DNA from 2 places in the Bradyrhizobium diazoefficiens genome. Region 1 is predicted to be linked to the other one. Evidence: riboswitches for the same ligand, from Rfam matches in the RefSeq annotation. Region 1 holds a riboswitch; the other holds the start of a gene.

Region 1 (5,508 bases):
CACTGCTGATGCGGGTCGAGCTGCCCTGGTTCGACACCGTCGAATTCACTGTCCTGCTGATTGTGCTCGGAATGATCGGCGCCTATCTCGGGATCGACATCCCGCGCTGGCCGCAGCTTCAGGCGGGGCCGGCGCACCGATCGCTCGCGATCGGTCTCGCCAGCGCGACCGGCACGTTCCTCGCCGCCGGAGCGGGCCTGCTCGCGCTCTATGCGTTCGTGCTCGACGAGACGTCCGATCCCGCCGGCAATCTTCTGTTCGGCGCCACCTGGATGCTGGGCGTGTGCATGCAGATCGGCGCCGGTCTTGCCGGCCGGCGCCGTATCGCGCGGGTCAAGGACCGCGGTTAGTCGGGTTTCTTGTCGAGCTGGCCGTGCTGGCGGCCGAAGTCTGCAGCCGCCGAATCCTGGCCGATCTCGACGATGCCGCGGCGGATGGCACGGGTGCGGGTGAAGTGATCGAACAGCGCCTCGCCGTCGCCCCGACGGATCGCGCGGGTGAGTTTTGCGAGATCCTCGGTGAAAGTGCCGAGCATCTCCAGCACGGCGTCCTTGTTGGCGAGGAACACGTCGCGCCACATCGTCGGATCGGAGGCCGCGATGCGGGTGAAGTCGCGGAAACCGCCGGCGGAGAATTTGATGACCTCCGATTCCGTCACCTGCTGCAGCTCGTCGGCGGTGCCGACGATGGTGTAGGCGATCAGATGTGGCAGATGGCTGGTGATCGCGAGCACGAGATCATGGTGATCCGGCGTCATCACCTCGACCTTGGCGCCCATCGCCGCCCAGAAGGCGCGCAAATGCGCGGTGGCCGCGGCGTCGGTGCCTTCCGGCGGCGTCAAAATGCACCAGCGGTTGATGAAGAGCTCGGCGAAGCCGGAATCCGGCCCCGAGTGCTCGGTGCCCGCGACCGGGTGCGCCGGCACGAAATGAACGGTCTTTGGCAGATGCGGCGCCATGTCCTTGACCACCGCGCCCTTGACCGAGCCGACGTCGGAAATGATCGCACCGGGCTTGAGAAAGCCAGCAATCTCCTGCGCCACCGGCCCGCAGGCGCCGACGGGAATGCAGAGGATGACGAGATCGGCATCCTTCACCGCTTCCGCATTGGTCGCCACGACCTGGTCGACGATGCCGAGCTCCATCACCCGCGCGCGCGTCTTCTCCGAGCGCGCGGTGGTGACGATCTCGGAAGCCAAGCCCTGAAGCTTCGCGGCGCGGGCGATCGAGCCGCCGATCAGACCGAATCCGATCAGCGCGACACGCTGGAAGTGCGGGTCCACGCTCATCTGCCGGCCATGAAGTCGCGCAAGGCCCCGACGACGAGGCGGTTGGCCTCCTCAGTGCCGATGGTCATGCGTAGCGCATGATGCAGGCCGTAATTCTTCAACGCGCGCAGCACGAGGCCGCGCTTGGTGAGATAAGCGTCGGCCGCGTCCGAAGTCTTGCCTTCTTGCGGGAAATGGATCAGCACGAAATTGGCGACGCCCGGGGTCACCTTCAGCCCGAGCTTGGTGATCTCCTCGGTGAGCCAGTTGCGCCAGGTCTCGGTGAACTGCTTCGACATCGCCTGGTGCGCGGTGTCCTCGATCGCAGCGACCGCGGCATACATCGCCGGCGTCGACACGTTGAAGGGACCGCGGATGCGGTTGACCGCGTCGATGATGTGCTCGGGACCGAACATCCAGCCGATGCGCAGGGCGGCAAGGCCGTGGATCTTGGAGAAAGTGTGCGTCACCACCGTATTGTCGGTGGTGGCGACGAGCTCGATCCCCATTTCGTAATCGTTGCGCGAGACATAGTCGCAATAGGCGGCGTCCAGCACCAGCAGCACGTGCGAGGGCAGGCCGGCGCGCAGGCGCTTGACCTCGTCGAACGGGATATAGGTGCCGGTCGGATTATTGGGGTTGGCGAGCCAGACCAGCTTTGTCTTCGGCGTCACCGCCTTGAGGATGGCGTCGACGTCGCAGGTCAGGTTCTTCTCGGCCGCAATCACATTCTTGGCGCCGACCGCCATGGTCGCGATCGGGTAGACCAGGAAGCCATGCGTGGTCGAGATCGCCTCGTCGCCATGGCTGAGATAGGTGTGGGCGAGCAGGTTGAGGATCTCGTCCGAGCCGGCGCCGCAGATGATGCGGTTCGGATCGAGCCCGAACGAACGGCCGATCGCCTCGCGCAGCACGCGCGAGGTTCCCTCCGGATAGTCTTCCAGATGGTCCGCCACGTTCTTGAAGGCCTCGATCGCCTTGGGCGAGGGTCCGAACGGCGTCTCGTTGGCCGAGAGCTTGAACACCTTGCGGCCCGGCTCCGCGACCGGACTCTTGCCGGGCGTGTAGGGCGCAATATCGAGAATGCCGGGATTCGGCACGGGGCGGGACATCTTCAACTCCGGAAAGGCTAGGTCAGTTCGCGATTTACGATTTCGACCCGGTCGGGGGCACCGTATAGCGCGTTGCGTGGCTGCCGACGAGGGCCGTGGAGCGCACCGAGGCCCCCGCGTCGATCAGGGCAGCCTTGATCTTGTCGATGCTGGTGGCGCTCGTGACCGAGATCAGCAGCGCCGCGCCGTCAAATGCGGTATCGGGCACCGCCACGATCTCGGCGAGCGGCGACAGCGCCCGCGCGACCTCGGCGTTCCACCCGGACACGCGCACGCTGAAGGTCTCGACCTCCGTCACCACGGCGCTGTCGGCGACGCGCGAGATCGCGAACACCGGCAGTGCGGCCGGATGGTCGGCACGCTCGACGAACGGCATCCGCGCGATGATCTTCGGCGCGCCGTCCGCTTCCAGCTCCAGCCACCATGGCGTGCGGCTCGAGGTCGCCGAGACCAGCGCCAGATCGCCCTTGGATTTCGCCACCGCTTCGACCGCGGCCTGCGCGCTGAAATGCGCAACGTAAGGCACCGTGAAGCCGAAATGGAAGCGCACGGAATCGCGCATCGCCGGCTCGCTCACCGAGATGTCGGCATGCACCGAGAACGGCGCCTGGACATAGGTGAAGGTCGAGATGATGACGCGCCAGATGCTCTCGACCGTGTCGAGCGGCAGGATGCCGCGATGGCGTTGCACGATGTCACGCATCATGGAGGCTTCGCGCGCCGGGCGGAACGCTGAGCCGACCTCCTGGGTCTGCTTCACCTGGATCAGGCGGTCGATGATGTCGCCGCGCTGCATCAACAGGCGATGCATGCCCTCGTCGATCGCGTCGATCTCCTTGCGCAATTCCTGGAGCGATGGTGGCGCGGGCGGACGTTGGGACATATCTGACAAGACTGTTGAGAGGCATTCCAATGCGGATCGGGCAACGAGACTGGTAAGGCCGGATCAGCTGCGGTCACTGTCCTGATTAGGCAGTCAGGGCGGCGAAAGCAAAGAGAAATGACGACCTGCCAGGCTGCCCATAGAGAGACAATTTTGGCTAATCCGGACCACGACTTGACGAAAAGCGCCCAAGCCGGTAGGTTTTTGTCCGTTCCGTGGTCATTTGAGCCGGCCGGCTTGCAGCCACGTTAAAAAACTCGCTAAACAGGCCGGGGACGCTTTCGATCCCGGCCGAACCTATCGTTCAGGCCGGGTTTTTTATGGCCTGATGTCAGTCGCGATCTGAAGTCCGATCGCAAACGAGGTCGATGGTCAGAGATGGTTGGCGTCAAGTCTGTCCCCAGTCCCGCGATCAGTGCCGACGATCGGTCCCATGAGGTCGATCATCCGAGTTCGGAGGTCGCGAAGTTCGGCGCCGACCAGCCGCTGCGGCTCGACTGCGGCATCGATCTCACCCCGTTCCAGATCGCCTACAAGACCTATGGCGAGCTCAACGCCGATCGCTCCAACGCTATTCTGATTTGCCATGCGTTGACGCTCGATCAGCACGTCGCCAATGTGCATCCGCTGACCGGTAAGCCGGGTTGGTGGGAAATCATGGTTGGCCCCGGCCGCCCGCTCGATACCGACAAGTACTTCATCATCTGCTCGAACGTGATCGGCGGCTGTATGGGTTCGACCGGCCCGGCCTCGACCAATCCGGCGACCGGCAAGGTCTGGGGGCTGGATTTCCCGGTCATTACCATCCCCGACATGGTGCGGGCGCAGGCCATGCTGCTCGACCGCCTCGGCATCGACACGCTGCTCTGTGTTGTCGGGGGCTCGATGGGCGGCATGCAGGTGTTGCAATGGACCGCGGCCTATCCGGAACGCGTGTTCTCCGCGCTCCCGACCGCGTGCAGCACGCGCCACTCGGCACAGAATATCGCCTTCCACGAACTCGGCCGGCAGGCGGTCATGGCCGATCCGGATTGGCACGGCGGTCGCTATGTCGATCAAGGGACGCAACCGCATCGCGGCCTTGCGGTGGCGCGGATGGCCGGGCATATCACCTATCTCTCGGACGCCGCGCTGCATCGCAAATTTGGCCGCCGCATGCAGGACCGCGAGCTGCCGACCTTCTCGTTCGACGCCGACTTCCAGGTCGAGTCCTATCTGCGCTACCAGGGCTCGTCCTTCGTCGAGCGCTTCGACGCTAACAGCTATCTTTATCTGACCCGCGCGATGGACTACTTCGATCTCGCCGCCGACCACGGCGGCGTGCTGGCAAAGGCGTTCGCCGGAGTCCAGACGCGCTTCTGCGTGGTCTCCTTCACCAGCGACTGGCTGTTCCCGACTTCGGAATCGCGCGCGCTGGTGCACGCGCTGAACGCGTCGAGCGCGCGGGTGTCGTTCGCCGAGATCGAGACCGATCGTGGCCACGATGCGTTCCTGCTCGACGTGCCCGAATTCTTCGACATCTCCCGTGCCTTCCTGCAATCGGCAGGCAAGGCGCGCGGGCTCACCGGCAAGAATGACTGACAAGGACAGCTAGCGATGTCTGTACAGGAAGTGCTGCCGCTGAACGGCCTTGCCTCTGAACAGTCCGGCCCATTTCGCGCCGACCATCTGCTGGTCGCCGAGATGGTCAAGCCGGGCTCGAAAGTGCTCGACGTCGGTTGCGGTGAGGGCGATCTGCTTCAGCTCTTGGAGACCCGCGGCATCGACGGCCGCGGCATCGAGCTGTCACGCGAGGGCGTCAACCGCTGCGTGGCAAAGGGCCTCGCGGTGGTGCAGGGCGATGCCGACACCGATCTCGTGAATTATCCGGACGATGCTTTCGACTACGTGATCCTGTCGCAGACGCTGCAGGCAACGCGTCAGCCCAAGGTCGTGCTGGAGAATCTCCTGCGCATTGGCCGCCGCGCCATCGTGTCGTTCCCCAATTTCGGCTTCTGGCGGATGCGCCTGCAGCTCCTGGTCGGCGGCCATATGCCGCGCACGGAGAATCTGCCGGCGAGCTGGTATGACACTGCCAACATCCATTTCTGCACCATCAAGGATTTCGTCGAGCTCTGCGACGAAATCCACGTCAAGATGGAGCGCGCCGAGGCGCTCGACCTCTACGGCCGCCCGCTGCGGCTGCGATTGCCATGGTGGGTGTGGAATCTGTTCGGCGAGCAGGGCGTGTTTCTGCTGAGCCGCGG
Region 2 (5,508 bases), 300 kb from region 1:
AGGAGCATGACATCCCGCTGTTCGACCGTTTCGCAATGATGCGGCAGTGGAATGATCAGGGTCAGTTCGACCTGTTCAGCCCCTCCCGCGGCCCTGAGCTCGCGAAACAGGTCCATGATTGCATCGGCCGGGCGTTGGCGCAGTTCGTGATCGACGCTGCCCATCTGGGGCCGGGCCAGCAGCAAAATTGAGGTCTAGCGTTAATGAGTTCTCTCCGCCCTTTTGGCCTGTCGACATGGCTGGTCGTGCCCGCAGCGGCGGCGCTGCTGATGCTGACGCCTGTGGTGCAGGCACCTGCTCACGCTCAAGCCGCCCAAGCGACACCCGCCCCGCCGCAGGCCGCTAATCCCGCACCGGCATCACCATCCCAGACGACCGTCGCCGCGACGTCGCCCGCCGAACAGCGCGGGCTCACCTCGCGCGCCATCGACAAGGTGAAGCAGGTCGCGAAATCCGCCACCGACATTTTCAGCCGCGTGCCGTGTCACGCGCCGAAGGGCGGCTCGAAGGCGATGGGCTCGCTGCCGCATGTCGCCAACAAGCTCGTCGCCGGCCAGCCCGTCGTGATCGTCGCATTCGGCTCGTCGTCGACGGCGGGCTACGGCGCGAGCTCGCCGGACTTCAACTATCCGAACCGTCTCGCCGCGCAGCTGCGCCGGCAGTATCCCACCGCCAACATCACCGTCATCAATGCCGGTGTCGGCGGCGAGGACGCGCCCGAGATGATGAAGCGCCTCCAGACGGAGGTGATCGACGTGCATCCGGATCTCGTGATCTGGCAGGTCGGCACCAACGCCGTGCTGCGCAATCTCGATCCCGGCGAGACCGCCAGGATAGTCGAGGACGGCATCACCCGCATCCAGGCCGCCGGCGATGCCGACATCGTGCTGGTCGACCCGCAATATTCACCGCGCGTCACCGAGCGTCCCGAAAGCGCAAGCAAGATGGTGAAGCTGCTCGGCAAGGTCGCCGAGCTTCGTCACGTCGGCATCTTCCCGCGTTTCGAGGTGATGCGCGACTGGCACGAGAAGCAGTCGCTCCCGGTCGAGAGCTTTGTCATCGCCGACGGCCTGCACATGAACGATTGGGGCTATGCCTGCTTCGCCCAGCTGCTCGGCGACGACATCATCCGCTCCGTCGGCCAGGTCAAGCTCGGCGTGAACGTGCCCGCGGACGTGCGGACGTACCGGCCGATGTAGAAGCGAATAGGGAATGGCGAGTAGGCGAATAGGGCTCGATCTATTCGCCACTCACTATTCGCCATTCGCCTGTTACGCCTTCTCCAACGCCGCGGTCAGATCCTCGAGCAGATCATCGGCATGCTCGAGCCCGGCCGAGAAGCGGATAAAGCCTTCGCCGATCCCGAGCGCGGCACGGTCCTCCGGCTTCAGGCGCTGATGCGTCGTCGTGGCCGGATGCGTCACCAGGCTCTTGGCATCGCCGAGATTGTTCGAGATTTTTGCAAGCTTGAGCTCGTTGAGCACGCGGAACGCAGCCGCCTTGCCGCCCTTGACCTCGAAGCCGACCAGCGTCGAGCCGCCGCGCATCTGCTTCTTCACCAGCGCCGCCTGCGGATGATCGGCGCGGCCGGGATAGACCAGTCGCGCAATCTTGGGATGGCTCGCCAGCACGTCGGCGATGCGCGCCGCGGTGTCGGTCTGCGCACGCACGCGCACGCCGAGCGTCTCCAGGCCCTTGAGCAGGACCCAGGCGTTGAACGGCGAGATCGACGGGCCGGTCTGGCGCATGAAATTGTGGATGTGCTCGGCGATGAAGGCTTCCGAGGACAGGATGATGCCGCCGAGGCAGCGGCCCTGGCCGTCGATGTGCTTGGTCGCGGAATACACCACGACGTCGGCGCCGAGGGCGAGCGGACTCTGCCAGATCGGGGTTGCGAACACGTTGTCGACGACGAGCCGTGCGCCGCCGCCGTGCGCGATCTCGGCGATCCCGGGAATGTCGAGCACGTCGAGCGTCGGATTGGTCGGGCTCTCCAGGAAGAACGTCTTGGTGTTGGGCTTGAGCGCACGCTGCCACTGGTCGAGATCGGCTCCGTCAACCAGCGTGGTCTCGATGCCGTAGCGCGGCAGCAGGTCCTGAATGACATAGAGGCACGAGCCGAACAGCGCGCGAGACGCGACGACGTGATCGCCGGCCTTCAGCGGCGCCAGGATCGCGGTCGTCACCGCGGCCATGCCGGTCGCCGCCGAGCGTGCGGCTTCGGCGCCTTCGAGTTCGATCATGCGGCGCTCGAACATCGCGATCGTCGGGTTCGAGTAGCGCGAGTAGATGAAGCCGGGGTCCTCGCCCTTGAACCGCGCCTCGCACTCCTCGGCGCTGTTGTAGACATAGCCCTGGGTCAGAAACAGCGCCTCCGACGTCTCGCCATATTGCGAGCGCAGGGTGCCGGAATGGACCAGGCGGGTTTCGGGACGGTAGTGCGTGGTGGACGCCGGGGACTTCGACATAGGATCTCCTCTGCGTGACCATCGAAAATGGTCACAAAAAAACCGGCCTGGAAATATCCACGGGCCGGGATCACAGAGGTCCCCGGCCTGTTTAGCGACTTATTTAACGTGGCTGCAAGCCGGCCGGCTCAAATCACCACGGGATAAGTGATGCTCATATTCCGCAATGGCCTTTCCGTCAAGGCGTCCATCGGATAGCCGTAAAAGGCTCGTATTTCCGGCATGTCCGGATGCGCTTGCCCCCTGATGAGGACCCCCGGTTGAGTTTCACGATCGCCGCCGACGCCAATGGTATCCTGCCCGACCGCATGATCGCGGCGATGGCGGAGGCAGGCCTCATCCTGCCCGCATACGATTTCGTCGAAAGTCAGATCCAGCCGGCGAGCCTCGATTTGCGCCTCGGCGACATCGCCTATCGCGTACGCGCGAGCTTCCTGCCGGGCCCTGGCGCCACCGTCGCCGAGCGCATCGACCAGTTGAAGCTGCACGAGTTCAGCCTCGCCGACGGCGCGGTGCTGGAGACCAACTGCGTCTATATCGTGCCGCTGCTGGAAAGCCTCGCGCTGCCGCCGGAGATCGTCGCGGCAGCCAATCCGAAAAGCTCGACCGGTCGGCTCGACGTCTTCACCCGCGTGATCGCCGACGGCACCCGCCGCTTCGACATGATCGGTGCCGGCTATCACGGCCCGCTCTATGCCGAGATCAGCCCGAAGACATTTCCGGTGCTGGTGCGCGAAGGCTCGCGCCTGTCGCAGGTGCGCTTCCGCACCGGTGATGCCATCCTCAATGCCGACGAACTCGATGCGCTGCATGGCGCCGAGCGTCTCGTCGATATCGACGATGCCGATCTCGCCGGCGGCGTCGCCGTCTCCGTCGATCTCTCCGGCGAGAAGGGCTCGGGCTTCGTCGGCTACCGCGCCAAGCGCCACACAGGTGTGGTCGATGTCGATCGCCGCTCCGGCTATGCGGTGGAAGATTTCTGGGAGCCGATCTCGGCCCGTCCCGACGGCAGCCTGATCCTCGATCCCGGTGAGTTCTATATCCTCGCCTCCAAGGAAGCCGTGCAGGTGCCGCCCGATTACGCCGCGGAGATGGTGCCGTTCGATCCCTTGGTCGGCGAATTCCGCGTGCACTATGCCGGATTCTTCGATCCCGGCTTCGGCTATGCCGGCGCCGGCGGCCAAGGCGCGCGCGCCGTGCTGGAGGTGCGCTCGCGCGAGGTGCCGTTCATCCTCGAGCACGGCCAGATCGTCGGCCGTCTCGTCTATGAGAAGATGCTCGCCCGCCCCGACGCCATGTACGGCCAGCGCATCGGCTCCAACTACCAGGCGCAGGGGTTGAAGCTGAGCAAGCATTTCCGGGTGTAGGTAGCCGCCACACCCCAAGCTGTCATTCCCCGCGAAGGCGGGGAGTCCGGTACGCCGCGGCTTCTCGATTCGATCACGATCGTCTCTGGAATACTGGATCGCCCGGTCTTCGCCGGGCGATGACAGCGAATGAGTGCCCCGTTGCGTCGCCTCACGGCCGATGACACACTCCCGCAAAACAACAAGCCGGGGAGCGAACATGACCGCAGCGGACACCGCGCAGGACGTGCAATGGAAACGCTGGCGCGCGGTCGCCGACCTCTATCACGCTTACTTCACCGGCCTCATCCTCACCGTGGTCACGCGGCGCGGCACGGCGGGTGCCGCTGAGTTCGTCTTTCGCGTGTTCCGCCGACAGCAGCAGGAGCGCTTCCTGCCGGGCTTGCAAAAGCTCGGCCTCAGCCATCTGCCGCCGGCGGTGGCGGCGGCGCAATATCACTACCTCTCCAACTGGATCGGCGGCGTGCATGTCGAATACATGTATGAGAGCGACACCAAGGCCTGGATCCGCTATCCGCCGCCGCGCTGGATCTGGAAGGGCGCCGCGATCTGCGGCGTGCCCGGCGAGGTCTCGCGTGCGATGCTGCGCGGCTGGCACGCCAATAACGGCGTCGCGCTCGGCGATCTCCGCCTCGGCTTCGTCTGCACCAAGCAGAGCGTTGATGGCCAGGACGGGCTCGAAGGCTATTACCATCAATACGACCATCCGCTCGAGCTCGACCAGCGCCTGGTGTTCGCGCGGCATCTCGAAGCCCCTACGTTCGACGCGAAGACCGCACCGGCTTTGCCGGTGTCGAGCTGGCCGAAACCGCGCCTCGAAAAGGCCTATCGCAACTACGCGATGGAGTACGTGCGCACGGCGGCACCGGTGATGGTGCAGCTGTTCGGGCCGGAAGATGCCGGCTATCTGCTGCACCTCACCGGCAAGCTGATCGGCATGCAGTATTACGATGAGGTCGCAGCCGCACTGTTGACGACACGCGGTGGCGCCAACGAATTCGCGTCCTTCCTCAACGCGCTGTTCGCCGCGCAGGACGATGCGGCCGAGACCACGCAATCCGAAGGCACGTTCGAAATCCGTCAGCAGAGTTGGAAGCTGATGGATGACGTCGCCGACTCTCACCGCGCTTGCGCCAAGGTGCTGGAGGGGCTGTTCGAAGGGCTCGCTGCCGGATGCGGCCGGCACATCGGCGTGCACCTGCGCCCGACGGCGGGCGGCCGACCGCCGCTGGTCTGGACGGTTGGGTAATTCCACCGCTTGAAATGCGCTGCCGCAATGCACGCCTGCAGCTAGCGCAGGAGGAATCGGGGCCTGCCGTGCTAACAAGGCTCACCGCGCTTTCCGCGCGAGGAAATTGATTAACACACGTATGCATTGCCGCGCCGCAAATGGCGCTGTTGCCCGGGAGAGGAAATGACGGACATCGCCGAGATCCCGGTCGATGAGCAGGAACGTCCGCTGCCGCCGCCGCCGCGCCCCGCACGGAGCGCGCTGACCGACGGGCCGATCCTGCGCACCCTGCTCTCCCTTGCCTGGCCGAACGTGGTCGCGCTGTCCGCCGGCACCTGCGTGGTGATCGCGGAGACCTCCTATATCGGGCGTCTCGGCGTGGAAGCGCTGGCTGCGATAGCGCTGGTGTTTCCGACAGTGATCCTGACCATGACCATGTCGG

What was found. Region 1 has a riboswitch for S-adenosylmethionine ahead of metX (homoserine O-acetyltransferase MetX). Riboswitches for the same ligand answer to the same signal wherever they lie in the genome.
Region 2: another riboswitch for S-adenosylmethionine. It lies ahead of JJC00_RS03530 (O-succinylhomoserine sulfhydrylase); the one in region 1 lies ahead of metX (homoserine O-acetyltransferase MetX).

Annotation. Positions count from the first base shown of each region.
Region 1 covers NZ_CP067102.1:1,060,701-1,066,208, forward strand. The annotation lists gene JJC00_RS04950 (hypothetical protein) at 1-350, shown strand, start outside; gene JJC00_RS04955 (prephenate/arogenate dehydrogenase family protein) at 347-1,288, opposite strand; gene hisC (histidinol-phosphate transaminase) at 1,285-2,379, opposite strand; gene JJC00_RS04965 (chorismate mutase) at 2,414-3,262, opposite strand; SAM riboswitch at 3,468-3,547, shown strand; gene metX (homoserine O-acetyltransferase MetX) at 3,641-4,843, shown strand; gene metW (methionine biosynthesis protein MetW) at 4,859-5,508, shown strand, end outside.
Region 2 covers NZ_CP067102.1:763,936-769,443, forward strand. The annotation lists gene JJC00_RS03520 (SGNH/GDSL hydrolase family protein) at 1-191, shown strand, start outside; gene JJC00_RS03525 (SGNH/GDSL hydrolase family protein) at 204-1,199, shown strand; gene JJC00_RS03530 (O-succinylhomoserine sulfhydrylase) at 1,272-2,468, opposite strand; SAM riboswitch at 2,539-2,618, opposite strand; gene JJC00_RS03535 (2'-deoxycytidine 5'-triphosphate deaminase) at 2,699-3,835, shown strand; gene JJC00_RS03540 (hypothetical protein) at 4,035-5,084, shown strand; gene JJC00_RS03545 (MATE family efflux transporter) at 5,250-5,508, shown strand, end outside.